3 regions of the Cohaesibacter intestini genome follow, and region 3 is predicted to be linked to each of the others. Evidence: predicted binding sites of a transcription regulator. Region 3 holds the regulator's gene; each other region holds the start of a gene.

Region 1 (9,951 bases), on a different contig from region 3:
AAGTGTCCCGACGACTGGTCTCCGCAATGGAATCAGTTCGGGCCGTTCTGGATCAGCATGGTGGCTGATCTGTGAAGGGATGACCGGAGAAGGCTATGGTTCAGGTCAGTGTCAGTATCAATGGTCGCGCCTATCGCATGGCGTGCGAAGACGGACAGGAAGACCATCTGCTGTCGCTGGCGCGCCGGTTTGACGAGTTGATTGATCAGTTGAAAGAGAATTTCGGCGAAATTGGTGATCAGCGCCTGACGGTGATGGCCGGGATCATGGCGATGGACCAACTGGCCGAGTTGGACGGCCGGGTCAAGCATCTGGATCAGGAGGTCTCGGCGCTGAGGGAAGCCCGGTCGGCTGTTCAGGTCAAGAATGAAGGCGATCAGGAGCAGTTGGCGCACCGAATCGACAAGGCCGCCGAGCAGTTGGAGCGCTTGTCACACTTATTGCTGGAAAGCTGAAAATCTTGTCGCAGTGGGCTGGAATTCCCACCGCCCTTCCTATATATTCCATTGCTTGCTGCACTTCACGTGAGAAGCTACTTTTCCTCGGGGCCTTAAAGATCCGAAAGGGAGCTGGCGCTGATAGGGACCGTGGTCCTCTTCAACTGGCCCCCACCTTAACATAAGGTGTCCCAGGATCAGAAAAGCTTTAACGGTCGCTGCGGCTTCCTATTGCAAGAGCGGCTCCTTGATGAAGGGAGCCGCTCTTTTGTTTTCTGTTCGCTTCCTGTTCGTTGGCTTTTCGTATGATGACTTGGGGAGCGTGTGAATCATTGAGGCAGCGCATTGTCGCGGGGCATTCGTCATGGGATGATCATGGTGAACTCGGGGAGGACGCGGCGTGAATGAAATGCGACTGATCGACAGAAAGACGCAGTTGCGTGCCACGGTGCGGGTGCTGCGCGATGCCATGCCCCATGCGGAGCGCGCGGTGCATAGTGAACAGGCAGCCCGTCTTCTGCTTGATCAACTGGATGATGTCAAAGGGGTCATGATAGGCCTTTTCTGGCCAATTGGCTCTGAAATCGATTGCCTTGCCCTGGTTGATCCGCTGCGGTCCGCCGGAGCGGATTTGGCCTTGCCTGCGACATTGGCAAATCGTGAGATGGTGTTTCGTCAATGGCTTCCCGATTGCCCGATGGTGGATGGAGGCTATGGCACCTTCGCACCGGACCCTTCGGCCCTGATTGTCGAGCCGCAGATCCTGATCGTGCCACTGTTGGCCTTTGATCCTCGCGGCAATCGGCTTGGTTACGGGGCCGGATATTATGATCGGTATATTGCCGGGCTGATTGAGGCTGAGCAAAGGCCGCAATGTTTCGGACTGGCTTTTTCATTGCAAAAACTGGACAAGGTGCCGGTTGGTCTTTATGACCTGCCTCTGGATATGATCGTGACCGAGGCCGGTATCATTCACTCCCCTGCTACGGACCCATCCTGACGCTCAATGATGCGTCGTTTGATGGATCCTCAAACGTGATCGCATCATGTCTTCTCAGTTTGTAGAGCCTTGCAGCCTCCGGGGTGGTTGCTTGGCCAAAGAAGACAGCGCGACGCGCTGAAGGCAGGACGCGATGAGACTGTTATTCATTGGGGACATTGTCGGCCGGGCCGGTCGGACGATCGTGCAGGATAAACTGCCGGGGCTGGTTGAGACCCATGGCATCGATTTCGTTGTCATCAATGGCGAGAATTCCGCCGCCGGATTCGGTATTACAGAGACCATTGTTCAGGATCTGCTGGATGCGGGTGGCGATGTCATCACCACCGGCAATCATGCCTGGGACCAGCGCGATGCGCTGGTTTTCTGCGAGCGGCAGCCTGCTTTCCTCAGGCCGGTCAATTACCCCTCCGGCGTACCCGGCAAGGGCGCCAATCTCTATACTGCCCGCAATGGCGCCAATATCCTGGTGATGAATGCCATGGGGCGGGTTTATATGGATGCGCTGGACTGTCCCTTTGCTGCTGTCGAGAAGGAGTTGGCAGCCTGCCCGATGGGCGAGTTTGCTGATGCGATCGTGGTCGACTTTCATGCCGAGGCGACCTCGGAAAAGCAGGCCATGGGACATTTTCTCGATGGGCGGGTCAGCTTGGTGGTGGGCACCCACACTCACGTGCCAACCTCGGACTATCGGGTTTTGCCTTCTGGCACGGCCTATATGTCGGATGCGGGCATGACTGGTGACTATGATTCTGTGCTTGGCATGGAGAAGGAAGAGCCGGTACAGCGCTTCCTGCGCAAGGTTCCATCCGCGCGCTTTACGCCAGCGCTTGGTGATCCGACCCTCTGCGGTGTGGCCGTCGATATTGAGGATGGAACCGGCCTTGCCCTTGCTGTCGAGCCGTTGCGGATTGGCGGGCATCTATCCCCGCATATTCCGTCCTTCTGGGAAAAATCCTAACGAAACAGCCAGTCTTTGAAGGCTCTGGCAACAGATCGCTTGATCTTTGCTGGTCTCTTGTGGCATCACCTGCAACAAATTTGATGCGCCTTGGGCGCGATGAGACAGAATTTACGGATTTAGGGATTATGGCAGGCCATTCAAAATTCAAGAATATCATGTATCGCAAGGGTGCACAGGATGCCAAGCGGTCCAAGTTGTTCTCCAAGCTCTCCAAGGAAATCACCGTCGCAGCCAAAATGGGCGGTGGCGATCCTGACTCCAACGCCCGTTTGCGTCTGGCCATTCAGAACGCCCGCGGCCAGTCCATGCCGAAAGACAATATCGACCGCGCCATTAAAAAGGCTGAGGCCGGTGACGAGGGCAACTTTGATGAAGTGCGCTATGAAGGCTACGGCCCGGGCGGCACCGCTGTTGTCGTCGAAGCGCTGACCGACAACCGCAACCGCACCGCCTCCAACGTGCGCGCTGCTTTCTCGAAAAATGGCGGGTCTCTGGGTGAAACCGGGTCTGTGGCCTTCATGTTCGATCGCGTGGGCGAGCTGGTCTATCCTGCGGATGTGGGCGATGCAGACACGGTTCTTGAAGCGGCCATTGAAGCGGGCGCAGACGATGTGGTCAGCGATGAGGAAGGCCACACCATTTACACCGCCTTTGAAGACATGATCGAAGTGGGCAAGGCGCTGGAAGATTCCTTTGGCAAGGAAGCGGAATCCCAGAAAGCCATCTGGAAGCCACAGAACGAGATCGACGTTGACGCAGAGAAAGCCGCCACCATCATGAAATTGATGAATGCGCTGGAAGATGACGACGACGTACAGAATGTCTATTCCAACTTCTCCATGAGCGACGAAGTGATGGCCTCTCTGGAAGGCTAAGCCTTGCCTGTTGACGGAATAAAAGAAACCCCGCTTGGCCGCCAAGCGGGGTTTTGTCTTTTGTGGCACATTGGCGTGCTATTCAGTGCCCAAAGGTACTGGTCAGAATGCGGAGACTGGCAACACCGAACAGCATGGCAAAGACTGCATCAAGGGCGCGTCTTGTCTTGCGATAGCCACTGACGACCGGGCGGCTGGCAAATATCCATGCATAGAGCTGACAAACAAGAGCACTTTGGCTGCCAAGCAGCAGGACAACGGTAATCAGGTCGGTCGGGGTGGCCTCCGCTGGCAGGCCAAGGGCATAGATTGAGCCGATGAAGAGAATGGCCTTGGGATTGGTCAAGTGGATTGCCAGCCCTTTGAGGTAGCTTTTGCCCAGACTCAGTTCTGCCGTCTCGATCACTGGTTGCTCCAGCCCTGTTGGCGTCATGGCGGAACGCGCAGACTTCAGGGCCAGAAACAACAGATAACCGGCCCCGAAATAACGCATCACTTCAAACAGCCAGACATTGGCAGCCATCACCGCGCCCATGCCCAGAGCGGCGGCAAGAGACCAGAGGAAGGATCCGGTTGTCACTCCGCTGGCCAGTGCCAGACCGTGTTTGCGGCCATGGGACATTGAGGTCGCTGCAATGGCAAGTGTTGCCGGGCCGGGGCTTGCCATGGCGAGCAGGGAGGCGCCCATGATCAGAGGCAGATTGATGTCGGTCATGAAAAGATGCTTTATTGCGTTGGCGAGAAGGGTGCAAAATCCTGAAGGTGAGCGCCATTTTCTCATGGTGCCTGCAATTGTCAATTCCTGTTTGAAGTGCGAGTTTGTTCTGGTATTGTTCATATTTCCGGGCTAATGAAGAGCTATGAAAGAACATCCTGTCCGAATCGTTGGTTTTGATCCCGGGCTCCGCCGCACTGGCTGGGGTGCGATTGATGTTGTCTCCAATCGGCTGATTTTTGTTGGCTCAGGGCTGATCACCTCGAATAACAAGCTTGATCTGGCGTCGCGATTGCTGGAATTGCATACGGGCATTTGGGGCGTGTTGGAAACATACCAGCCGCAGGAAGTCTCCGTTGAGCAGACTTTTGTCAACAAGGATGCTGCCGCCACCCTGAAGCTGGGGCAGGCGCGGGCCATTGCCCTGCTGGCTCCTGCGCAAAGGGGGCTGGAAGTGGCTGAATATGCACCGAACGCGGTCAAGAAGACCGTGGTTGGCGTTGGCCATGCGGACAAGAAACAGGTTCAGGTGATGGTCAAAATGCTGTTGCCAAAAGCCCATTTCGACAGCGAAGATGCCGCCGATGCGCTGGCCATTGCCATTTGTCACGCCCATCAGCGCAAACAGAAAGCCCTGAAGATCGCCTGAAGGCCGGGCTGGGATAAGAAGCGGAGAGCCGAACCATGATAGGCAAGCTGAAAGGTCTGATCGACGAATATGCCGACGGCTATGTGATTGTCGATGTGGGTGGCGTCGGTTATGAGGTCCATTGTTCTGGCCAAACCCTGCAGGCCTTGCCTTCGGTCGGTGAGGCAGCGAGTGTGCTGATCGAGACCCATGTGCGGGAAGATCAGATCAAGCTGTTTGGCTTTGCCACCACGCTGGAGCGGGACTGGTTCCGCCTGTTGACGACCGTGCAGGGGGTGGGGCAGAAGGTGGCGCTTGCCATACTTTCTACGTTGAAAATTTCCGAACTGACGTCGGCCATTGCCTTGCAGGATAAAGCGATGGTGGCGCGCACGCCGGGGGTTGGCCCCAAGGTGGCGCAGCGGATTGTCTCTGAGTTGAAAGACAAGACGCCGTCGCTGGCGGCAACCGATGGTGCGGTTGCCAATCTGCAGGCCGAAATGGACAGTGCAGCCGCGCCCAAAGCCATGGCGGAGGCCGTCTCGGCCCTGTCCAATCTGGGATATGGGCAGCTGCAGGCAAGCGCGGCGGTTGCCACCGTCATCAAACGGGAAGGGGATGATCTGGGCACCGCAGCGCTCATTCGCCTCGCCCTGAAGGAGCTTAGCCAATGATCGGGGATGATGACCGCCTGGTTTCGGCCCAAACAACCGAGGAAGATACCGACCGGACCTTGCGGCCGCAAATGCTCGATGATTTTGTCGGGCAGGCGCAGGCGCGGGCCAATCTGTCGATCTTCATTGAAGCGGCTCGCACCCGCAAGGATGCGCTTGATCATGTGCTGTTTGTCGGCCCTCCGGGGCTTGGTAAAACGACGCTGGCGCAGATTGTCAGCCGGGAACTTGGGGTGAATTTTAAATCGACCTCCGGTCCGGTGATTGCCAAGGCAGGTGATCTGGCGGCTCTGCTGACCAATCTGGAAGAGAATGATGTTCTCTTCATCGACGAGATCCATCGGCTCAACCCGGCGGTAGAAGAAATCCTCTATCCTGCAATGGAAGATTTTCAGCTCGATCTGATCATCGGTGAGGGGCCAGCGGCCCGTTCGGTGAAGATTGATCTGGCAAAATTCACCCTTGTGGCGGCGACCACCCGGCTGGGGCTTTTGACGACGCCATTGCGTGACCGGTTCGGTATTCCGGTGCGGCTCAATTTTTATACGGTCGATGAGCTGGAATATATCGTCACCCGTGGGGCGCGCTTGATGGGCGTTGGCATCACCAAGGATGGTGCGGTTGAGATTGCGCGTCGGTCGCGTGGCACCCCGCGCATCGCCGGACGCTTGCTGCGCCGGGTGCGTGATGTGGCGATCGTGCAGGCGGGCGGCGAGATCAGCCGCGAGGTCGCAGACCGAGCCTTGAAAATGCTGGAAGTTGACAATGAGGGCCTTGACGCCCTAGACAGACGCTACCTGATCCTGATTGCCACCTCATTTGGTGGTGGGCCGGTCGGTATAGAGACCATAGCCGCGGCGCTTTCGGAACCCCGGGACGCCATTGAAGAAATCATTGAGCCTTATTTGATCCAGCAGGGTTTTATCCAGCGCACCCCGCGCGGACGCCTGCTGGCGCCAAAGGCCTTTGCCCATTTGGGTCTGGCTGTGCCTCAAAAAGACACCCCTCCGCAAATGGGACTTTTTGCTGAAGGACTGGATGATGCCGGAGCATCATGAACAAGAAAACTGGCCGGATCTTGCTGGCCGTCTCACCGATTTTGGTCACCGTCAGGTGGTGCGGGTCTATTATGAAGACACCGACTTTTCCGGGATCGTTTATCACGCCTCCTATATCCGCTTTATAGAGCGAGGCCGCTCGGATTATATCCGCCTCTTGGGCATCGAGCATTCCAAGCTTGATTCCGATGAAAACGGAGAGCGGGTGGCGCTGGCCGTGCGGCATATGGATATCAATTATCTCAAGTCCGCCCATATCGACGATATGCTGACGATTGAAACGCGAGTCGAGGCGGTCAAAGGCGCGCGCATGATCCTTGATCAGAAGATTTTGCGCGACGATGAGGTGATCTTCACGGCCCGCGTCACAGTTGTGGTGATCAACCGGGAAGGGCGACCAAGACGCCTGCCGGACAGCATGCGCAAGATATTCGGGATTTAGCCCCATGCCATGACCCGCTGCGATTTGCAGGTCGCAAGAACAGAAAAATGAAGCGAGGCTCTGATGGAGTCTCGCTTTTTTCTATGGGGAAGTGCGTAAGTGGCATTCTGTCCCCATGCGGGGAAAGTTTGGCGGCCCCGATCTGTCCGTTCACGACTATTTAATCTTTCATTAACCATAATCATGCTGTCTCGGGAAGAGAATGCAACAGGGTGTAGAGGTCTGGCGTCCCTAGTTTTGACAAAATCTGCTGACAAGACCTGTCGCAGAATAGCAATCAAAGCGCCGGACTTGTGCGAAAGAGAAACCGGCAAAGAAAGGACAAGAGACAATGGCTGATGAGGTAGTGCAAGGCGCCCTTGCAGGGGTGACGGCTGACCTGTCGCTGATCTCGTTGTTTTTGCAAGCGCATATCGTGGTCAAGCTGGTGATGATTGGTCTGATGGCTGCCTCGATCTGGTCGTGGGCGATCATCATCGACAAGTCACTGCTCTATGCGCGGACAAAGAGACAGATGGACCGTTTTGAAAAGGTATTCTGGTCCGGTCAGTCTCTTGAAGAGCTTTATCAAACCCTTTCCGGGCGCCCCAATCATGCGATGGCTGCCTTGTTCGTCGCAGCAATGCGGGAATGGAAACGGTCGTTTGAAGGGCATGCCCGGTCCTTCGCCGGGCTGCCGACCCGGATCGAAAAAGTGCTCGATGTGACGCTGGCCCGTGAGGTGGATCGCCTTGAGAAACGATTGCTGTTTCTGGCGTCTGTCGGCTCGGCAGCGCCGTTTGTTGGTTTGTTCGGTACGGTCTGGGGCATCATGAATTCGTTCCAGGGCATTGCAGCTTCAAAAAACACCTCGCTTGCGGTCGTCGCGCCGGGTATTGCCGAGGCTCTGTTCGCCACAGCCATTGGCCTGCTCGCCGCTATTCCGGCGGTGGTTGCCTATAACAAGCTGGCGTCGATTGCATCCCAGCATGCGCTTCGTTTGGAAGGTTTTGCCGATGAGTTTTCCGCCATCCTGTCCCGTCTGATGGACGAAAGGGGCTAAGTGATGGGTATGGGCTCTATGGGATCACCGGGTGGATCGCGCAGGCGCGGCGCAAGACGCGCCATGCGACACAGACCGGTTGCCGAAATCAACGTCACCCCGCTGGTCGACGTCATGCTGGTGTTGTTGATCATCTTCATGGTGGCAGCCCCGATGATGACTGTGGGCGTGCCGCTGGATTTGCCGGAATCAAGCGCCAAGCCGCTTTCCAGCCAAACTGAGCCATTGACCCTGTCGATCCGCAAGGATGGCAGTCTCTTTTTGCAGGATCAGCCAGTTGAGTTTGCCAGTCTGGTGCAAACTCTGCTTGCTGTCGCTGAGAATGGCTATGAAGAACGCATTTTCGTGCGGGCCGACCGCGAGATCGATTATGGTTCCATCATGAAGGTGATGGGGGCGATGAACCGCGCCGGTTTCAAGAAAATCGGGTTGGTCAGCACCGAGGAGCAATCCTAATTGCGCAATGTCGGCTTCATAGCATCGAGCATCGGACATATTGTTCTGCTTGGATGGGGGCTTTTCAGTCTGCCATCAGCGGAGCCGCATGACATCACGGAGCTGGAGATCCTGCCCATTGAGCTGGTTTCAGTGTCTGACGTGACCGATGTGCGCAAGGGCGAGAAGGATGCCAAGCCTGCTGAACAAGTGCAGGAAAAGAAGGAAAAGGCCCCGGAGCCGAAAAAGCCGGAACCCAAAAAGCCAGAGCCGAAGCCTGCGCCAAAGGCTGAGCCAAAGCCGAAGGAACCGGCTCCGGCCAAACAGCCAGAGCCGACCCCTCCGGTACCAGAGCCTGCGCCAAAGCCGGAGCCACCAAAAGAACCCGAAGTTGAGCCGGAACCAAAGCCTGAGCCGCCCAAAGAGCCTGAGGTGAAGGTGGAAGAGGCCAAGCCCGAGGCGCCAAAGCCGATTGCCGCCTTGCCCAAGGTGCGGCCGCGTCCGCCCAAGAAGACACCGCCGAAAAAGCAGCGCTCCTTTGATACCGACGCTCTGAAGGCGCTTGCCAACAAGGCTGATCAATCCGCGCCAAGCGAAGCGGCGACCAGCGATCAGGATGCGTCTTTTGGATCGCGCACTGGCAATCAGGCCGCCGCGATGACCCAGAGTGAGCTGGATGCCTTGCGGGCCCAGATTTCACCTTGCTGGTCACCTCCGGTTGGTGCCGCGGATGCGTCACAATTGCGTGTCAGGATCGAGTTTGGTCTGGATCGTCAAGGCAATGTGGTCAGTGGTCCGGAGCCGGTGGAGTTTCCGGCCAACCAGTTTGGTGTGGCAGCCGTGGAAAGCGCCATGCGAGCGGTACGCCGTTGCGGACCCTATTCTAGCTTGCCGCAAGACAAATATGATGCATGGAAGCGTGTGCGTATTACATTTGACCCGCGTGAGATGTTCTAGCACGATTGGAACCGAGCCTTTGGCCTTGGCCCCAGATGTGACGTGAGACAAGACAGGATGTACAAAGAGATGAAACAGGACCCGATTTCTGCGCCCGACCAATCCGCTCAGATCTTGCCCATGTCGATTGGTCACTCCATTCGCCGGGATCACTGGACCAAACGGGTTCTTTTGATGCTGCCGGTGTTGCTGCTGGCCCTCGTCTTTCAGGGGCTGACTGTCAAACCCAGCCATGCCTTGATCGAGATTGACATCCGGCAAGGCAATATTCAGCCGATGCCAATTGCCATCACCAGTTTCTCCGGTGTGCCGCAGGGTCAGGATATCTCCAAGGTGGTCGAGGCCGACCTTGAACGCTCCGGGCTGTTCGCCCCGGTGGATCGCAATGCCTTCATTCAGCGTGATCTGACCTCCTCGAGTGTGCCATCCTTTGCCAACTGGACGGTGATCAATGCGCAGGCGCTGGTGACGGGCACCGTGACGCAGGAAGCCGATGGTCGACTGAAAGCGGAATTTCGCCTGTGGGACGTGTTTGCTGGCAAACAGATGACCGGCCAGCAATTTTTCACCTCGCCGAAAAACTGGCGTCGTGTGGCGCATATTATCGCCGATGCGATTTATGAACGCCTGACCGGTGAGAAGGGTTACTTCGACACGCGGATCGTCTTTGTCGATGAAAGCGGGCCAAAAGACAATCGCGTCAAACGTCTGGCCATCATGGATC
Region 2 (9,951 bases), on a different contig from region 3:
GTGGATGCGATGGTGCATGCCATTGAGGCCTATAGCTCCAAGTCTCTCAACAACAATCCGATTTCAAAGGGCCTCGCCAAGGGGGCGCTTGAGTTGCTCGGGGCCAATATCGTGGCAGCAGTACGCGATGGCAGCAATCTCCAGGTTCGCAGCAACATGCTGTTGGGGTCGCTGATTGCAGGTCAGGCCTTTGCCAACAGTCCTGTGGCGGCGGTGCATGCGCTGGCCTACCCAATCGGCGGGCTTTATCATGTGCCGCACGGGCTATCGAATGCGCTGGTTCTGCCCCATGTGATGGCCTTCAATGCAGCCGTTTGTGATGAAGCCTATGGGAAGTTGGCCCCGCTGGTCTTCCCGGATCTGCGGCTGGTTGCGCCGGATCGCCGGACGGCCCAGTTCGTTGCCCGGATGGCCGATCTCTGCTCGGAATTGGGGCTGAAAACCCAATTGCGTCAGGTGGGGATCGAGCGCAGTGATCTACCACATCTGGCGTCAGAAGCCATGAAGCAGACCCGCCTGTTGGTCAACAATCCGCGCCCAGTGGATGAGGTCGCAGCCTTGGCGATCTATAAGGCCGCTTGGTAGAGCGCGGGGCTCCATTCATCATCTCAGCTGCGCTTGAGGCGCTCCAGCGTCTCATGCAGGCTTGAAAGAAAGCGCGAGCGGTCGGCTTTGGAAAAAGGCGGCGGGCCGCCACCCACTTCTCCCTGCTCGCGCAAATCGGCCATCAAATTGCGCATGGCGACAGCCGAGCCGATGCTGCTGTCGGTGAAGGGTTTGCCGTTGGTGCCAATCACTGGCGCACCCTTGTCTATGCAGCGCTGGGCCAGCAAGATATCGGCGGTGATCACCACGCTGTTGCCGTGCGCCGCGTCGGCAATGCGATCATCGGCGACATCCGGGCCATCCTCAACCTTGATGAAGGTGACCGGCTGGTCACGGGGGATGCGCATGAAGCTGTTGGCGACCAGCGTGACCGGCACCTGATGCCGCTCGGCAACCTTGTAAATCTCTTCCTTCACCGGGCAGGCATCCGCATCAACGAGAATCTCGAGCGGCTTGGTGTCTTTGCTCGTCATTGTCTTGCCTCTTGATTCCGTTAGCTGCGATCGATGAGACAGATCTGGATGTCAGCGACGTTGGTACCGGTCGCGCCGATCTCGATATGATCGCTTGAGGCTTGCAATGCCTTGTAGCTGTCATTGTTGGCCAGCAGGGCCGCAGGGTCTGTATCTGCATCTCGCATTCTTGCAAGGCTATCCGGATCAACCAGCCCTCCGGCACTGTCGGTCGGGCCATCGCGGCCATCGGTGCCACCGGACAGGAACACCCAACACCCGGTGATTGGTTCGGCCTCTGCGGCCAGAGCAAAGCGGGCTGCCAGTTCCTGATTGCGGCCCCCCTTGCCATCACCTTTCAGGGTGACTGTGGTCTCTCCGCCCCAGATATAGGCTGTCTTGTGACCATTTGGGGCTTCGGCCACTGCGTCACGCAGCATGGGCGCGACCTCTTCGACATCGCCCTCGAGCAAATCATCGAGGATCAGTCCACGCCAGCCCATTGGCAGGGCTTCGAGAATGGCTTCAAGGCTGATGGCGTTCGAACCGATCAGGCTGTTGCTGCTGTTGGACAGATCGGCGGGGGGGCTGTCTTGCTCGCTGCTGGCTTTGGTTTCAAGGGCCGTTCGTACCGCGCCGGGCAAGGCATCAAGCAAGCCCTTGTCTGCGAACAGGGCCATGGCGTCCTTGGCAGTTCCCAGCGGCGGGCTGGTCGGGCCGGAGGCGATGGTGCTCAGATCATCGCCGACTACGTCTGAGAGAATATAGCTTTGCACCTTGGCCGGGTGGGCCAATTGGCTGAGACCGCCACCTTTGAGCTGCGACAAGGTCTGGCGGACGAGGTTCATTTCATGGATGGCGTAGCCATTGGCCAGCAGCAGCTTGTTGACGGCGATCTTGTCCTCAAGGCTGATCCCGTCAATCGGAGCAGGGACAAGGGCGGAGCCGCCGCCGCTGATCAGCACGATCACCTGATCTTTAGCCGTTGCGCCTTCTAGCAGAGCGATGATGGCCTGACCGGCGGCAAGGCCATTGGCATCTGGGACCGGGTGTCCGGTGGCAAAGCAGGAGGCCCCATCAATCGCCTTGGCATTTTCATAATTGGTGACCACCAAGGCCTCAAAGGGCGTGCCGTCGGGCAGGGCCTTGAGGCAGGTCTCCGCCATGGCGTTGGCGGCCTTGCCCAGCGCAATGATCAGGTAACGGCCGGTTTCAAGCGGTAGCAGAGGGTGCTTTTCAAAGGCGCGTGCCAGCCCATGGGCCGGATTGGCCGCATCCACACCCACCTGAAATAACGCCAGAGCCAGATCTCTCAAGGATTGGTTGTCCTTCTGCTGCTCTGCCATCTGCTTCTCTCCCTTTGGCGTGATTTTCTGTCATCGAATTTGGGCAGACTATAGAAGTGGCCACAGCAAAGGGCCAGAGTTTATGGGTGGATTGTTGGGTGAGGCACAAAAAAATAATGCCCTGCTCCCAAGTGATCGGGTGCAGGGCATGAGGGTCATCCGGGCGGGTCCGATTGCATACGTTATCGGGGAGAGGCAGTATGCGTTTCGGCGGCCCCCCGTCGCAGATGACGGTGCCTCTGGGGAGAGGCTTCGTTGGCTCACTTACGAAAGCAACTTTAATACTTTCGTCTTAGCCGGGGAAGTTATACCTTTGAACAGGCCTGTCCAATCCCCAGATTTTCCACTCGATCCCCAGATTTCCGCCATTCTTGCGGTCAGATGGTCATTCTTCGCCACGGCGATAGAATGTCATGGATTCCCAGTCGCGGCGGTCCGGATGGATGCGTGGCTCGGATTTGCCTACATTTTTGAAGATGTTGAGGGCGAAAGAAAAGGGCGTGCTGTTTTTGTCGAACATGGCTTACCTCATCATGCTGTTTCGAGCCTGCCTTGGCCCGAATTTGCGCTGCATTCTGTATGATCTTTTCAGCTGGTTTGATGTCTAAATTCCGGGGCTGATTGGATCGGATGCTGTGGTTGCTGTGTGTGTTTTCTGTCTGTTGTTGGCTCTATTCTGCCATTTTTCGAATTTTTCGGAAGAGATGATTGTGCGACACACCTATGCATAAAATGCATGGATATATTTTTCGGAATGCAAAATAATTATGACGATGCAAAAGGCTGACGGGATTGACTTTTTGTGATACGTTCTCTTTATGTTCCTTTTTGCCCGGTTTTGGCGTTGCTTTTGTTGATGCATCCTCCGGGCTTTCACTGGTGCTTATCAAGGAGGGGTTTCTCATGTCTCAGTCTCTTTCCCAGTCTTTGGCGGATGCTTTTCCGCTGAAACAGGGGCGGGTGCATGAAGTGGTCGGCCATGGGGGGGTGGTTTTTGCGGCGATCGCTGCCGGTATGGCCCGTTGCCCCGATCGCAAGACCGGGTATCAGGCACGGGCTGTTTTGTGGCTGGTTGAGGGATGGCGCAGCGATCAGCTCAATCCGCACGGGCTGGCTGCCTTTTGTGACCCGGAGCATCTGCTTTTGGTACGGGTGCCCGACCACAAATCGATGCAGGCCTGTGCCGAAGAGGCCTTGCGCTCCGGTGCGGTGGCGGCTGTGGTGGCGGAAATGGCGCAACCGGTTTCCTTCACCGCCGGGCGACGGCTGCAGCTGGCTGCTGAAGAGGGGCGGGCGACGGGTATCCTGTTGATTGGCGAGGGGATGGGGACCAATGCAGCGGAAAGCCGCTGGCATTGTGCACCGCTTTTTCGGCAGACTCCTGCGGACTCCTCCCTGTCATCCTCTGCAGGGCGGTCTGGTGACTCGACTCTGCAACGCTGGCAGATTATAAAGAACAAATCAGGAACATTGGGAAGTTGGGATATCATCTGGGATGCAGAGACGCGTCGTGTCATTGTGGTTTCCGAGGCTGGCGAGCGACCGCATTATGCGGCACCAACCGGCGATGATGCCTTTTGCGCTCACGTGGCAGCAGAATAACACCGAGCGCCTTTATTGCCTCAATGGGCTGGCCGAGCAGGAGGGGTTGGAGCGGGGCATGGGACTGGCCGATGCCCGCGCCCTGTGTCCAAACTTGCAGACCATGCCGGCGGATCAGGACGCCGATCATCAGTTTCTTCTGTTGCTGGCCTGTTGGGCGGGGCGCTATTGCCCTTGGGTCGGGCTGGAAGGGGAGGATGGCCTGGTGATGGATGTCACCGGATCGACCCATTTGTTTGGTGGCGAGTTGGCTTTGCTTGAGCGGCTTGAGGAGCGGCTGGGCCATGCGGGCCTGTCGGTGCAAATGGGGCTGGCGGAGACACGCGGCGGGGCGTGGGCGCTGGCTCATTATGCGCAAGACCGGCCGTTGTCCGAGCGGCTGGTGGCGCCGGGTCAAAGCTTGTCGGCGCTCGGGGCCTTGCCAGTGGCGGCCTTGCGGCTTGAGGACAAGCTGGTGACCGGGCTGTTGCGGCTGGGGGTGCGCAGCATCGAAGAGCTTTATGCCTTGCCGCGCGCGACACTGACCCGGCGCTTTGGCCTTGAGCCTTTGATGCGGCTCGATCAGGCCTTGGGGCATCGGGAGGAAGCGATCTCGCCCCTGTCGGAACCGGCCCATTATGGGGTGCGGATGAGTTTACCCGAGCCGATTGGCCTGACCGAGGATGTGATGGCGGTGGCGGGGAAATTGCTGGACCGGCTTTGCGACAAGCTGGACCAGCGCGGCGCTGGCGCGCGGGTGTTGCAATTGACCATGCGGCGGCTCGATATGGCGGCCAGTCAGGTGGAATTGCGCCTCGCGCGCCCGATGCGGGAGGCCGAGCGGATCCTGCCTTTGTTCGAACGCGGGGTTGGCGAGGTGGATGCAGGCTTTGGCATCGACATGGTGCGGCTGGAAGCGCTGGCCGTCGAGCCGATGGCGGCCGAGCAGACGGTGCCTGCTGCACTCGTTTCTCAGATGGACGCAGGAGCGAAGAACAAGGCAGTCTCCCAGCCGCTTGATGATCTGATCACCCGGCTTGGCAGTCGGATCGGGCTGGACAATGTGTTGCGCTTTTTGCCCGCCGACAGCCATGTGCCCGAGCGCAGCTTTTCGCTGCAGCCTGCCGCGTGGAGCATGGCGGTGGATGAATGGCCCAAAGCTGGATCCAAAGCAGCTCCTGTTTCTGGCCCAGTCTCTGGCCCTGTTTCTGGCTTACCGCGCCCTGTGCGGCTGTTTCCGCCCGAGCCGATTGTCTTGCCCCTTTCATCAGACGAGCACATCGCCCGGCGAGAGCCTCCGGCCCATTTCCGTTGGCGGCGGATGCAGCTGGCAGTCAGTCGAGCCCGTGGGCCGGAACGGATTGCACCGGAATGGTGGTGGGATGATCCACTTTGGCGGTCGGGTTTGAGGGACTATTGGTGGGTGGAAACCCGGCAGGGCTGGCGCTTGTGGCTGTTTCATACGCCGCAAAATCGGCTGACCCATTTGTCGAGCTGGTTCGTGCAGGGGGAATTTGCATGAGCGCCCCAGATGATCAGGTGCAGAGCAAGAACGCTGGCACAGCGGCGCAAGGAAAGTCAGCCCAAGGAACACCGGCCAGCGGCCCGCATCCCGGACCTCAGCCCGGTGCGGTTTCTGCGCAGCAATTCGAGCAATTGCGACCGCAGCTCTATTCCGAGCTTTGCGTGATGTCCAATTTCACCTTCCTCAAGGGCGCTTCGCATCCGGAGGAATTGGTGACACGGACCGCTGAACTGGGATTAGAGGCGATCGCCATCACCGACCGCAATTCACTGGCCGGGGTGGTGCGGGCTTATTCTGCGCTGAAAGAATTGCAGCGCGAAAGCAACGAGGCGATCAAGGTGCGCTCGAGCCAGCGGATCAATCCCTCGAGCCGCGCGGTGCTAGACACTCCCCATCAGCAGCCTTTGACCCGGCCCGAAGGCGTGAAACTGCCCCGGCTGATTGTTGGGGCACGGTTGGTGCTGGAAGATAGCAGTCTTGACTGGGTGGCGCTGCCGACGGATCGGGCCGCTTACGAGCGGCTGACCCGCTTGCTGACCCTTGGCAAAAGGCGGGCGGGCAAGGGCGCGTGCCATTTGCTGCATGGGGACATGCTGGGCGGCTGTTCGGGGATGATGTTGATTGCCCTGCCGCAGCAAGGGCTTGGCCATGGGGATGTGGTGGCGCACATCAAGGCGGCGGTGCAGCGCTTTCCCGGCTCGGTCTTTTTAGGCGCGGCGCCTGCCTATAATGGCTCGGATCAGCTCTATTTTGATGCTTGCTCAAGCCTTGCCTATCGGCTGGCCGCGCCGATGGTGGCGGTGGGGGATGTGTTGATGCATCACGGCAAAAGGCGGCAACTGGCTGATGTGCTGACCTGCATGCGCGAGCATATCACCATCGATGAAATCGGCGCGCGCGCCCTGCCCAATGCGGAGCGACGGTTAAAGGGGGCGGCGGATATGGTGCGGCTTTATCGGCGGCATCCGGCGGCGCTCAGGCGGGCCAATGAAATTGCCCGGCGTTGCAATTTTTGTCTCAGCGAATTGAGCTATCAATATCCCGATGAGGTGGCGGGGGACGAGGGGCCGCAGGCGCGGCTTGAACGCCTGACCCGGCAAGGTCTCAAGCGGCGCTATCCGCAAGGGGTGCCAGAGCAATCGCAAAAGCTGGCCGACAAGGAGCTGGCGCTGGTCGAAAAGCTCGGCTTTGCTGCCTATTTTCTGACGGTGCATGACATTGTTGCCTTTGCCAAGGGACAGGACATTCTGTGTCAGGGGCGTGGGTCGGCGGCCAATTCCATTTTGTGCTATGCGCTGGGCATCACCGATGTGGCGCCGGAAACCATCACCATGGTGTTTGAGCGCTTTGTCTCGGAGCATCGCGGCGAGCCGCCGGATATTGACGTCGATTTCGAGCATGAGCGGCGCGAAGAGGTGATCCAGCATATTTATCAGAAATATGGTCGCCACCGGGCGGGGCTTTGCGCCACGGTCATTCATTTCCGCTCGCGCTCGGCGATCCGCGAGGTCGGCAAGGTGATGGGGCTGTCGCAGGATGTGACAGCGGCTCTGTCCGGCCAGATCTGGGGCTGGTCAAATGAGGGCGTCGATATGGGGCGGATGCGGGAGCTGGGGCTGGAACCCGGCGATCGGCGGCTGATGCAGACCTTGCGGTTGATTGCCGAGATTGTCGGCTTTCCGCGCCATCTGTCCCAGCATGTGGGCGGCTTTATCATCACCAAGGGGCGGCTGGATGACCTTTGCCCGATCGAGAATGCGGCGATGGAAGACCGCACCATCATCGAATGGGACAAGGATGACATTGATGCGCTGGGTATTTTGAAGGTCGATATTCTGAGCCTTGGCATGCTGACCTGCATCCGCAAGAGCTTTGATCTGTTGCGCAGCCATGAGGGGCTGGATTTTGTCATCGGCACGGTGCCGCAGGAGGATAAGGCAACCTATGACATGCTGTGCGTTGCCGATGCGGTGGGGGTGTTTCAGGTGGAAAGCCGGGCGCAGATGAATTTCCTGCCGCGGATGCGTCCGCGGCGCTTTTATGATTTGGTGATCGAGGTGGCGATTGTCCGGCCCGGTCCCATTCAGGGCGGCATGGTGCACCCTTACATCAATCGGCGGCAGGGGCGTGAGCCGGTGCATTATCCGTCGGCGGAGCTGGAAGCGGTGCTCGGCAAGACCCTCGGGGTGCCATTGTTTCAGGAACAGGCGATGCAGATCGCCATTGTGGCGGCAGGCTTTTCGGCCGAAGAGGCCGACCGGCTGCGGCGCTCGCTGGCGACTTTCCGGCGGATGGGGACGATCCATTCCTTCCGTGAGCGCTTCATGGGCGGGATGATGGCGCGGGGCTATGACCGGGACTTTGCCGAGCGCTGTTTTTCCCAGATTGAGGGTTTTGGCGAATATGGCTTTCCCGAAAGCCATGCGGCGGCCTTTGCCATGCTGGCCTATGTCTCGGCCTGGCTGAAATGCCATCATCCGGCGATCTTTGCCTGCGCCTTGCTCAATTCCCAGCCGATGGGTTTTTATGCTCCGGCGCAGATTGTGCGCGATGCGCGCGAGCATGGGATCGAGGTGCGACCCATTTGCGTCAATCACAGCGGCTGGGACAATGGGTTGGAGCGGCGCGGCGACGGGGCATGGGCCTTGCGGCTCGGTTTTCGCCAGATCAAGGGGTTTTCGCAGGAGGATGCGGTCTGGATCGAGGCTGCGCGAGGCAATGGCTATCCCGATCCGCAGAGCTTGTGGCAGCGGGCGGGTCTGTCCTCGGCGGCCTTGGAGCGGCTGGCAGAGGCCGATGCCTTTGTTAGTATGGAAATGGATCGGCGCGAGGCGCTCTGGCAGGTCAAGGCCTTGTCGGGCCTCAAGCCCTTGCCTTTGTTCAATGATCCGATTGATGGGGAATGCATCACCGAGCCGAAAGTGGTGCTGCCCTCAATGCATCTGGGAGAGGAAGTGGTGGAGGATTATGTCGCCACCCGCCTGTCGCTGAGGGCCCACCCGATGGAATTGCTGCGTCCTTCAATGCCGGATCTGACCTGCCATGGGGAGTTGCTGACTTGCACGCAAAAGAAGGTCAGCGTCTGTGGGCTGGTGGTGACGCGGCAAAGGCCGGGGACGGCGTCAGGAGTGATTTTTGTCACTCTGGAGGATGAAACCGGAGTGTCGAATGTGGTGGTCTGGCCGAAAGTCTACAAAGCCTTCCGCCGGGCGGTGATTGCCGGGCGGTTGCTGCGGGTGCATGGCTATTTGCAGAAAGAGGGCATTGTCGTTCATTTGATTGCTGAGCGGGTGGAGGATTTGTCTCACCGCCTGTCAGAGCTTGGTCACCCGCTGGATGATGCGGTGGGCATCACCAATCCTCAGGCCGATGAGGCGCCACGGGTCAAGCCCTCCAAAGCCTTGGCGCGGTCGCGCAGTGTGGCGCGGGCGCGGCATCCGCGTGAGCAGGCCAAGAAGCTGTTTCCAAGCCGGGATTTCCATTAAACAGGGGGTCTTGTTGGTGCGGCAAAGCTTAGACCGGGAGAATAACCGTCTTCTGCGTCCGGGATGCCTGATTGGAGGCAGGGTGCGCGTCTGCATTTGACGGATCGGACAGGATATCGCTTGTGGTGAGATTTTCTGCAAAGCAGCTTTCGAGATAGTGGATCAGAGCGGCGATCACCTCTTCGGCTCGTTCTGGCGTTGCACGCTCGGGGGCACGAGCAATTTCATAGGGAACGCGAAAGGCCGATGTGGCATCCAGTACCATATGGGCCATGGTGTTGAGCTGGGACGGTGGGACGATCTCGGTCAGTATTTGCCGCACCAAACTGTGCAGGTGGGCGACATGGCGTTCGATAATGTCACGATGGGGCGACGCCAATTCCAGACAGGCAACAAACAAAGCCGGGTCTCTTTCATATTCTGCCTTCTTGATGGTCAGGAAGGTCTGGATCAGATCGCGCAGTTTGCATTGCCATGCACGCTCGGTGGCACAGATGGCTTGGCCCGCTTCTTCCAGCTCGGTGAACCAGCGCTCGGCCAAAACGGCGAACAAGGCCTGTTTGTTCTTGAAGTGGGTATAGATATAGGGTTGGGAGACCCCCATTCGGTCGGCGATGTCGGACAGGACGAGACGCTTGCCACCGGATTCGATGACCAGTTCACGGGCAATCTCGATGATCTGTTCCTTGACGCGGTCGGCGTCGATGCGTGGGCGTGCCATCAGAGCCACCTCCTGACATTGTTGCAATAGGTTATGTAGGCCTCGCCGAAACTGTCTATCGCGGCTTGTTCTTCGTGTGGGATGTACCAGAGATTGGCTGCCGCGAAAAAGGCAAGAGGTGCCAACAGGGCGGGCCAGAGATTGACGAGCAAGGCGATGCCCGTGAGATGCAGCAGAAAGCCCAGATACATCGGGTTGCGACTGATGCGAAACAAACCGCCGGTGACCAGATTGC
Region 3 (9,951 bases):
ACAGCCAACGAGATTTTCGTTGACCAACAAAACGCCAACAACAGCCAAGTTGGCGGTGTAGATCTGGTTCCCGGTCTCACGCTTGAAGACACGACCTTCAATCGGATCGACCTGACCACCAATGAGGCCGGGGCTCTTGCCAACCCGGCCACCCAGATCGGTACGGGCAACACGGCTAACATCACTCTCGAGGGCGAAGGCGGCGTGGTCTTTCTCCAGCAGGGTGGCCAGATCACCGACAGCAACAATGATGCCACGGTTGCCATCAATTCCGGCCTGACCGGTGGTTCCTTCGCCGCCATTCTGCAAGATGGCAGCAACAACACAGCCAACGCCACCATCAATGGCTCCTTGTCCGAGGTCAACGTCCTGCAGCAGGGCAACAGCAATCAGGGCACAGTTGCGATTGGCACCACCGGCTTGCCGACAGACAATGTCCGCGCGTCCCTCACCCAGAATGGCGACAACAACAACACCGAGCTTCAGGTGACGGGCATCAATGCCGGTGAATATAGCTACACGGTGAATGGCAACAACACTTCGACGACCGTCCCGGCACTCATCGTGACCAATGGGGCCTCTGTCAGCATCACCCAATCGACCCTGACATCCCGCTGATTCCGATCAGAGGTCAATTGCATTGTCATGAGAGAAGGATGCGACATGAAAGTTCCCCAGTGGCTCACCTTGTCCTTTTTGGGCTTGCCCCTTGCAGCCACGGGCGCGGTTGAGGCGCGCTCGGGCATCACTGCGAATGATGTAAGGCAGGCGGACATTCAGCTTTTCATGGTGAAAGACGTGCTGACGATCAGCCCGCTTGTTTCATTGACCAAGGGCGACGCCTTCTTGGCAACGACGCTCGAACTGATGGTCGAGAAAAAGGGCCCAAGCGGCTCCGTTGCCAGCCGTCAGGCAGGCGTTATCGAACCGGGACAGACCGAGGGAAACGCAATTGCCCGCATCCAGTTGAAAGTCACCGATGAGGATGCAGTCACCGCCACATTGACGATCCGATCCGGCCAGAAAATCCTTGCCCAGAGACAACGGCTTTGGCCCGGTGGCAAGTCTCTATCGCCCCATTGATTGCCTTTTCCAATCGGCCCGCTCCTGCTTTGGCCAGACCAGATTAGCCCGTTTTCACCTCAATGTTTGAAGTCTGATAGACCAATGAAATACTTTATAAAACGCTTCGCCTCTTGCTTGCCTGCCATTGCATTGATCCTGCTGGGTCAGCTACCAACCCCATCCGTGGCCCAATCCACCAACGCGGTGGCGCAGGCCTTTGCGGGGGACTGGATCACCTATGACCAGCGCCATGCCGCTCAGGGGCAGTGTATTTTGTCTTTCTCAGCCACAGAGCAAGACGCGCTCTATCCCATCAAGCCGCAAAACTGCATCAATCAGTTGGCAAGCATTCGCGGCTGGACGCTGAAAAACAATCAGTTGATCTTCGTTGACGACAAAAAACTCCCTCTGGCAGCGGTTGGTGGCAACCAACAGCGCATTTCCGGAAGGTTCCTGCAAAGTGGAATGCCCCTCATTCTGGAAAAGGCAGCTTTGGCACAACAGGTCACAGCCTCCAGAAAGGCTATTCGCTGTTCCTATCTTGGCTATGGCCAAACCTGTGCCAAACCGCGACAATTCGCCCCCCCAGCGATGGGCACCGACGGAACGGCCGACATCAAGGCACTGGTCAATCTCAACGTCCGCAGCGAGCCCCGCAACAATGCCACGGTCAAAGCAGTCCTCAAACCGGAGAGTTGTGTCAAGGCAACCTTCTGCAGTCTCACTTCTGACGGTCTTTGGTGTCGCATCAAACTCAATGATGGCATCGGTTGGATCAAGAAACAGGCCGTCAGGCAGAAGCAATGGCCGATCCTGACCTTCGTCAATGGCTGCTGATAGGCCGGGGCAGCGCCTTTGAGCCAATCGACGGGCGCAATCGAGTCATCTAAGAAGGGGAAATAAGGCAATCCGGGTAAGCATACTTGCGTCTCGGTCGAGCCGACCGTCCCTTTCATAGATGATTGACGCCCCGTGACAAATCCAGCCTCTCCCCTTGCTTCCATCACACTCGCCTGCCCTTGGCTGACGATCCAGTTTTCCCGGACCATGCGTGTGTTGAGTTGGGCCATCGACCGCCCCGGCCTTGTCGAGGCCGACCGTATCCTGTGGCGAGAAGTCAAGAACCATGATTTGCCGGTTGACCTGGACGTGCGCACATGGCTGCAGCATGAGCAGGACAAAAACGGTTTCACCAATGCAGTCACGATGCTCACCTCACGCAGCATCACTCGATATGAGATTGCGTCTGCAGAAGTGGACGAGGTATCAGCGCTGTGTGTCGCAACAGTCGGTTTGTCGAACGCAGAACGGATCGGCGCGCGGGTTGATCATCAGGACAAGGACTGGGGTACCATCAACATTGCCGTGCTGCTTAGCGAAGGCCTGACCAAAGCCGCCATGCTCGAAGCCAGTTCGATTGCCACCCAAGCCCGGACAGCGGCCATTTGCGACGCCCACTATGCGATCCCGACCGGCCTTGCGACGGGCACAGGAACGGATTGCATCGCCATTGCCGCCCCCATCGGCGACACTTGCTTTGCCGGCCTTCATACGGCCATTGGCGAAGCCATCGGCAAGTCTGTCTATGACGCAATCGCCAAGGCTGTTGCCGACTGGATTATGGAAAATGATCCCGCCAACAAAGGCACAAAGGCTGTGTCCTGACTGGCACCCTCCCACCTTGAACAGCAGCGCAAGGCAAGAAACCGCGGTTACATGCGACGAATGCAGAATTTCCCCTTGCGGAACACAGAGGGAACAGATATGGTTTGTTCGTGATTTGTGCCACAGATGTCTCGCTTGATTCTCAGCCGGGCATTTTGCTTCAGACAGGAGACAGCAATGCTTACGCGAAAACAGCATGAACTTCTGATGTTCATCAACGAGCGCATCAAGGAAACCGGCGTTCCTCCTTCCTTCGACGAAATGAAAGATGCCCTCGATCTGCGTTCCAAATCCGGCATTCATCGCCTGATCACGGCGCTGGAAGAAAGAGGCTTCATCCGCCGCCTGCCCAACCGCGCTCGCGCACTCGAAGTGCTCAAGCTGCCAGAAGCGAACAGCCCTACTCTTCATTCCGCCACCCGTGGTTTCTCACCCTCCGTCGTAGAGGGCGGTTTGGGCAAGAAGAAAACCCCTCCCGCCAGCAAACCGGTTGCCGACGAACAAAGCAGCGGCGTCTCTGTCCCTGTCATGGGCCGCATTGCTGCCGGTGTTCCCATTTCCGCAATCCAGCATCAGTCTCACACCATATCCGTGCCTGTTGACATGCTGCGCGGTGGCGAGCATTTCGCGCTTGAGGTGCGCGGCGATTCCATGATCGAAGCGGGCATTCTTGATGGCGATACCGTCGTGATCAAGAAGTCCGACGATGCGGTCTCCGGTGATATCGTTGTCGCACTTGTTGATGATGAAGAGGCGACCTTGAAGCGCCTGCGCAAGAAAGGCGGCTCCATCGCACTGGAGGCAGCAAACCCGGCCTATGAAACCCGGATTTTCGGACCGGATCGTGTTCGGGTGCAGGGCAAGCTTGTTGGCCTAATGCGTCAATACTAATCGCGGTTGGTTCGATCGCCTCAAAGCATTCAACACAATAGGCCACCCAAATCCTTTGGCGAGCCCAGTTTGGGAGGCCAAAGGCCCGCAGGGCATCACGGTGTCTAATTCGATATCGCGGTTGCTGAATGCCACCGTTGATCAAGACACCTATGGCCCGATGACCAAGTAAGCGTCATTGCCAAATATGTGTCATTGCCAAGGGCGACGCCCCGCGATGAAGGATGCAACTTCGTGCAGCTCCCAGTGATGGCTTGCCGCAGTGCCATCATAAGACTTTATTGGCCGTCTCGCTGCTGTCTCCTTGGCGTTCGACACTGAGCTTTTGCCGCCTTTGTCCACGACAGGTCTTGCAATCTGCTCAAACCAGACAAAACGGCCCCCCCCCTCTGCCAACTCATCCGGTCCAATGCGATGGCGAGGTCCCGCACATGCGGCAGGAATAGGTAGTTTCGAGACGATGATGTCGTGCGTGGCACACACTTCGTCAAAGGCAGACGCCTTGCGCACCAGACCAATCGAAAGCGCTGTAGGACGACCATCCGCCCGATGGAGACCAGCAGCAAAACAAGCAAACCGGTCACATCCCGCCTTGGGCACCTTGCCCTCTTCCTCATGGCGTGTTGTCACACGCACAGCAGCGCGTAGCCCGGAGGTATTCCGTTCGCCTTCGGCATGAGGGTCGTCTTCTGCTCGGTTTGCGGCCAGCAAGCGGGCATCACCGTCAAAATGCAACAAAGAGGCAAAATCAATCGTGACGCGTTTCGAGCCGATCTGATGCCATCTCTGGTCTGTGCCTCGATAGGCCACCCTTGTGCCATTGCCAGAAATCCAGAGATCGGCAGGCACGACCAGATGCCAGACCAGCAGAGCGGCCCCAATCGGAGCAAGCGCCAGCCAAGCAAGCCCACCACGGTGGATGGCATAGGCCGCAATCGCCAGTACAAACAGCCACAAGACCATACCCTGCCCACTGACCACCAACAGCTGTTCATCTGTATGCTCGGCAATCCAACGCGCAGACGCAATCACCCGCTCCAGTCCCCAGCCGACCAGAGGCAATGTCAGCGCCTGCAACCCAACGGGCACCAGTGCGACGGAAACCAGCCCAAACGGCATGACAATCAGACTGATGATCGGCATCACCATCAAATTGGCAATCAGGCCCAGGGGAGCCATCTGCTGGAAATGGGCAATGGAAAAGGGCAACACAGCGACACCCGCAATCAGGGAAGTTGCGCCGATTCCGCCGATCCAGCGCACCGCCGTGCGTATCAGCGCCATCCAGTGCAGGCCGGACGCGTGATATTGCGTTCCCCTGTCTTCCTGCTTTACCCGATAAGCAATGCGCATCACCCGTATTCGATCATAGGAGGCGATCAGTGCAGCGGTGGCAGCAAAGGACATTTGCATGCCCGCCTCAACCATCGAATAGGGCTGAAAGAGGATCACCGCAATCAGGGCCAATGCCAGATTGTGCAGGGTCAGTGCCGGACGCCCCAATATGATTGCGATCAGAAAAATCGCCATCATCAGAAAAGCCCGGATCGTCGCAACCGACCCACCCGACAGAACCAGATAGCTTGCAGCACAAATAAGGGCGATGGCCGCAGCCCATTGTCGGATCGGATATGACAAGGCCAAATGCGGCACCAAAGCAAACAGGGCCCGCACGCCCCAAAAGATCGACATGGAAACAAGCGCCATATGCAGCCCTGAAATGGCAAGTATATGCGCCAGACCACTCTGCCTGAGAGCTTCTTTCACATCACTGGCCAGATAGTCTCGCTTACCGACTGCCAATGCTATGGCAAGGCCTCCGGCCTCCCCTTCTATCCGCTCCAAAATCTGCGTGGCGATCGCACTTCTCTTGCTTTCGATCCCGTGCCGCGCCGCATCCCACCATGCCGCAATACCCGTATCCTGCGCCTTCGGTAGCCGCTCAATCTTGCGCCCCATATAGCCTTGCCCACCGATCGAACGCGCCCAGAGATAGCGGGCATAGTCAAAGGCACCGGGATAAGAAGGCCGTTGCAGCGGCTGCAATCTGGCCAATAACCGGATGCGCTCCCCCACCGCAAAACGCTCCCCCAACGCCTTGCGCACCAGCAGCAGTCGCTGTGGCAACGGATCGGTTCCAATCCGGTCAATCGTCTCCACGCGGAGTGTCCAGCGTTCATCTTTGCGACCGTTCCGCTGCCGATAGTCGATATGATCAATCACCCCTGTGATCGCGCTGGATAGCTCTCTCTGCAAGACTGGGGTGGACGCAAACTGCCCGTGATAACTGGCAACAGACAGGCCAGACAGCGCCGAGATAGCCAGCAGAAGAACAAAATCCACCAGCCCCTTTCTGGCCCGCCGCCATCCCCATAGAGCGCTTGCCAGCATCAAAGTTACCACAATCATGAAACTGGGCTCATCCGGCAGCGAGTAATAGGCCCCGGCACCAAACGCCATCGCCAGCGCGCACCAAAGAAAGCGGGCATTCCGGCACGCGCAATCGTCCCGCCAGCTTGCCGCCAGCTGCAGGCCGAGTGCCTCTATCTTCAGATAGAGCCGCATCCAGATCCCGACAGTTGACAGAGAAGACGAAACGCGCATGTTGCCCACCGCTGCACGCTGTTCAAGCGGCATCTCAGGCGTCAGCAGGTCCTCGAACTTCCCTTCAGACGACAGGACAGCCCTCTTTTCCCCTTTTTCCGCGCTTCCGGCACCCATGAGGCCTTTCACCCCGATATCAAGCTGTGTTAGATCCTTGGCAAATCACAATGCCGGTGACCGAACCCTTCCGGTTGATGCGCCCTCTTCTTCGCGGCGTCACAACCAACCTCAACCACCGGTTTACCTTATCCCGAATGACAGGTTATTGATAGCATTATGTGTTCTGAGGTTGTAACGCGCTTCGCACCATCGCCCACCGGGTATCTGCATATCGGCGGCGCCCGCACCGCTTTGTTCAACTGGCTGTTTGCCAAGGCCAACGGCGGCAAGATGCTGCTGCGCATTGAAGACACCGACCGTGAACGGTCCACTGACGCTGCCATTGACGCGATCATTGCCGGCATGGACTGGATGGGCCTGTCGCCCGAAGGCGAGCCGATCTCGCAGTATTCCCGTGTTGAGCGTCACCGCGAAATCGTTGAGCAGCTGCTGGCAGAGGGCAAGGCCTATCGCTGCTATTGCTCGCCTGATGAGCTGACCGAGATGCGGGAAAAGGCGCGCGCCGAAAAACGCCCACCGCGCTATGATGGCACCTGGCGCGACCGCGACCCGTCCGAAGCCCCCGAAGGGATCAAGCCAGCCATTCGCATCAAGGCACCGCTCGAAGGCGAAACCGTCATTGAAGACAAAGTGCAAGGCACCGTTCGTTTCCCCAATAAAGACCTTGATGACATGATCATCATGCGTTCAGACGGCAATCCGACCTACAATCTGGCCGTCGTTGTCGACGATCATGATATGGGCATCACCCACATCATCCGTGGCGATGATCACCTGACCAACGCCGCCCGCCAGACACTCGTCTATCAGGCGCTTGGCTGGGACACGCCAATCATGGCGCATATTCCGCTGATCCATGGCCCCGACGGTGCCAAACTTTCCAAACGTCACGGCGCTCTGGGTGTTGAAGCCTATCGCGACATGGGCTACCTGCCTGAAGGCATGCGCAACTATCTTGTGCGCCTTGGCTGGGCTCATGGTGACGATGAAGTCATGACCACCGAACAAATGATCGAATGGTTCGGCTTTGACGGCATGAACAAGGCGGCAGCCCGGTTCGACTTTAAAAAGCTGGAAAATCTCAACGGCATCCATATGCGCAATGCCGATGATGCCGCCCTTTACGATCAGTTGATTGGCTTGTTGCCGCATCTCGAAGACGGTCAGGCCATGCTCGACCTGATTGATGAGGCCAAGAAGAGCCAGATCATGATGGCCATGCCAAGTGTCAAGGAGCGGGCCAAAACTCTGCTTGATCTGAAAGCGGGTCTCGCTTTCCTGTTCGACACGCGTCCGCTGGCAATGGAAGAGAAAGCCGCCAAGCTGTTGACCGATGAGGCCAAGGCGATGTTGGGCGATCTGCTGCCACAACTCGATGGCCTTGAAGAATGGAGCCTTGAAAGCACCGACGCCGTTGTTCGCGCCTTTGCGGAAGCCAAAGAGCTCAAACTTGGCAAAGTTGCTCAGCCCTTGCGGGCAGCTCTGACTGGCCGGTCCACCTCGCCGGGTATTTTTGATGTGCTGGTTGTGCTGGGCAAGGAAGAGTCTGTGGCCCGCCTGAAGGACCAGACTGCCTGACATCACGAACAATTGTGCACCACTATTTGCAGGGCCGGGCTTCATGCCGCGGCCCTGCTTTCATATATAGGAAGCACAAATGATAATGTTTCAGGCAAAAGCCCTCCAAAAGTTGATTCCCGGAGCCAAGTGCCCGTCCCATTTCAGATTTTGGAAACGGGAAAAAAACTTTACCAACTCACATTCTCTATCAGAATGTAACAATGCCTTACAAAATAGAGATCATACTATGGTAGAATAAACTACTGAAATTTATGAATTTTTCCCAATTCTCCGCAATAACACGCATGGAACAGACCTTGCAGATCAGGGAAAAATCATATACCGAAAGCACAGTTCCTTTGTTGCCTCGGAGGGTCAGCTGCGCCCAGACGCACCCTTTCATTCCGATTGCAACAGAAATTGTTTTCTAAATTTGGGAGTAGCCGAATGAGTGACAACAAAGCAACATTGAACGTTGGCGATAAGAGCTGGGAATTCCCAATCCATAGCGGGACCATTGGCCCGGATGTAATCGACGTTTCCAAGCTCTATGCCCAAACTGGCATGTTCACCTATGATCCAGGCTTCACATCGACAGCCTCTTGTGAATCCGAGATCACCTATATTGATGGCGACAAAGGCATCCTGCTGTATCGTGGCTATCCAATTGAACAGCTTGCTGAACAGGGAGACTTCTTGGAGACCTGCTTCCTGCTGCTGTATGGCCACCTGCCAACGGCGGCTGAAAAGCTCGACTTTGACACCCGTGTGACCCGTCACACCATGGTGCACGAGCAGATGAGCAAATTCTACACCGGTTTCCGCCGTGACTCGCACCCGATGGCCATTCTCGTTGGCGTGATTGGCGCTCTGTCGGCCTTCTATCACGACTCCACCGACATCACCGATCCGCATCACCGCATGGTTGCCTCCCTGCGCATGATTGCCAAGGTGCCGACCCTTGCTGCCATGGCTTACAAATACACCATTGGTCAGCCATTCGTATATCCGCGCAACGATCTGGACTATGCAGCCAACTTCCTGCATATGTGCTTCTCCGTGCCAGCCGAGCAATATAACGTGAATCCGGTTCTGGCCCGCGCCATGGACCGCATCTTCACGCTGCATGCAGACCACGAGCAGAATGCCTCCACCTCCACCGTTCGCTTGGCCGGTTCTTCCGGTGCCAACCCGTTCGGTTGTATCGCTGCCGGCATCGCCTGTCTCTGGGGTCCTGCCCATGGTGGCGCCAACGAAGCAGCACTGAACATGCTGCACGAAATCGGCACCCCTGATCGCGTGGACGAGTTTGTCCGTCGCGCCAAGGACAAGGACGATCCGTTCCGCCTGATGGGCTTTGGTCACCGCGTTTACAAAAACTACGACCCACGCGCCCGCATCATGCAGAGCACCTGTCACGAAGTGCTCAATGAACTTGGCATCAAGGACGATCCGACCCTCGAAGTCGCGATGGCTCTGGAAAAAATCGCTCTCAATGATGAATATTTCATCGAGAAGAAACTCTATCCAAACATCGACTTCTATTCCGGCATCACCCTGCGCGCCCTTGGCTTCCCAGCAGAGATGTTCACCGTGCTGTTCGCTCTGGCCCGTACCGTTGGCTGGATTGCACAGTGGAAAGAAATGGTCGAAGATCCATCCCAGCGCATCGGTCGCCCACGTCAGCTCTTCTCTGGCGCAACGGCACGCGACTACGAGGCCATCGACAAGCGCTAAGAGCGCTTATGCATCAAACGGAAAAGGCTCCCATTCGGGAGCCTTTTTTGTATCCACTGCCATGCAACAGGACGGACCTGTTTGGCAAACAAGTGGTTGAAAAGCCGGATGCAAACCGTTGATCTATTTGGCAAGATGGTCCAGCACAATCCGCGCCACCTGTCCGCTCGGCGTGCCTTCGGGCAATTGCATACGCTCATCCAGCAGCTGCAAGGCGGCCATTTGAGCTGCCCGTTCTTGGCTGTCGGACAACAGCGGGAGCAGATGCGCTGCCAGCGTGTCCGCATTGGCATCCTCATCCAGAAATTC

What was found. The regulator LexA, encoded in region 3, represses DNA repair genes until DNA is damaged. The targets are predictions, from matches to a motif close to TGTTCNNNNTGTGTTCNG.
Region 1: the regulator LexA is predicted to act here: its motif matches at 4,097-4,114, upstream of ruvC (crossover junction endodeoxyribonuclease RuvC).
Region 2: the regulator LexA is predicted to act here: its motif matches at 3,213-3,230, upstream of DSD30_RS15945 (ImuA family protein).

What each region holds. Positions count from the first base shown of each region.
Region 1 covers NZ_QODK01000004.1:93,381-103,331, forward strand. The annotation lists gene DSD30_RS15030 (DUF4164 family protein) at 1-68, shown strand, start outside; gene DSD30_RS15035 (cell division protein ZapA) at 96-455, shown strand; RNA gene ssrS (6S RNA) at 508-668, shown strand; gene DSD30_RS15045 (5-formyltetrahydrofolate cyclo-ligase) at 847-1,437, shown strand; gene DSD30_RS15050 (TIGR00282 family metallophosphoesterase) at 1,571-2,398, shown strand; gene DSD30_RS15055 (YebC/PmpR family DNA-binding transcriptional regulator) at 2,527-3,276, shown strand; gene DSD30_RS15060 (LysE family translocator) at 3,359-3,991, opposite strand; gene ruvC (crossover junction endodeoxyribonuclease RuvC) at 4,137-4,640, shown strand; gene ruvA (Holliday junction branch migration protein RuvA) at 4,676-5,293, shown strand; gene ruvB (Holliday junction branch migration DNA helicase RuvB) at 5,290-6,351, shown strand; gene ybgC (tol-pal system-associated acyl-CoA thioesterase) at 6,335-6,793, shown strand; gene tolQ (protein TolQ) at 7,125-7,835, shown strand; gene tolR (protein TolR) at 7,839-8,291, shown strand; gene DSD30_RS15095 (cell envelope biogenesis protein TolA) at 8,292-9,227, shown strand; gene tolB (Tol-Pal system beta propeller repeat protein TolB) at 9,402-9,951, shown strand, end outside.
Region 2 covers NZ_QODK01000004.1:282,973-292,923, forward strand. The annotation lists gene DSD30_RS15930 (iron-containing alcohol dehydrogenase) at 1-585, shown strand, start outside; gene DSD30_RS15935 (YaiI/YqxD family protein) at 609-1,079, opposite strand; gene DSD30_RS15940 (glycerate kinase type-2 family protein) at 1,100-2,404, opposite strand; gene DSD30_RS21980 (hypothetical protein) at 2,790-2,924, opposite strand; gene DSD30_RS15945 (ImuA family protein) at 3,308-4,006, shown strand; gene DSD30_RS15950 (Y-family DNA polymerase) at 3,954-5,507, shown strand; gene DSD30_RS15955 (error-prone DNA polymerase) at 5,504-8,995, shown strand; gene DSD30_RS15960 (TetR/AcrR family transcriptional regulator) at 9,024-9,716, opposite strand; gene DSD30_RS15965 (methyltransferase family protein) at 9,716-9,951, opposite strand, start outside.
Region 3 covers NZ_QODK01000002.1:215,867-225,817, forward strand. The annotation lists gene DSD30_RS06510 (hypothetical protein) at 1-618, shown strand, start outside; gene csgH (curli-like amyloid fiber formation chaperone CsgH) at 664-1,083, shown strand; gene DSD30_RS06520 (SH3 domain-containing protein) at 1,168-1,902, shown strand; gene DSD30_RS06525 (adenosylcobinamide amidohydrolase) at 2,038-2,730, shown strand; gene lexA (transcriptional repressor LexA) at 2,908-3,621, shown strand; gene DSD30_RS06535 (ComEC/Rec2 family competence protein) at 3,814-6,342, opposite strand; gene gltX (glutamate--tRNA ligase) at 6,502-7,923, shown strand; gene gltA (citrate synthase) at 8,353-9,642, shown strand; gene lpxB (lipid-A-disaccharide synthase) at 9,766-9,951, opposite strand, start outside.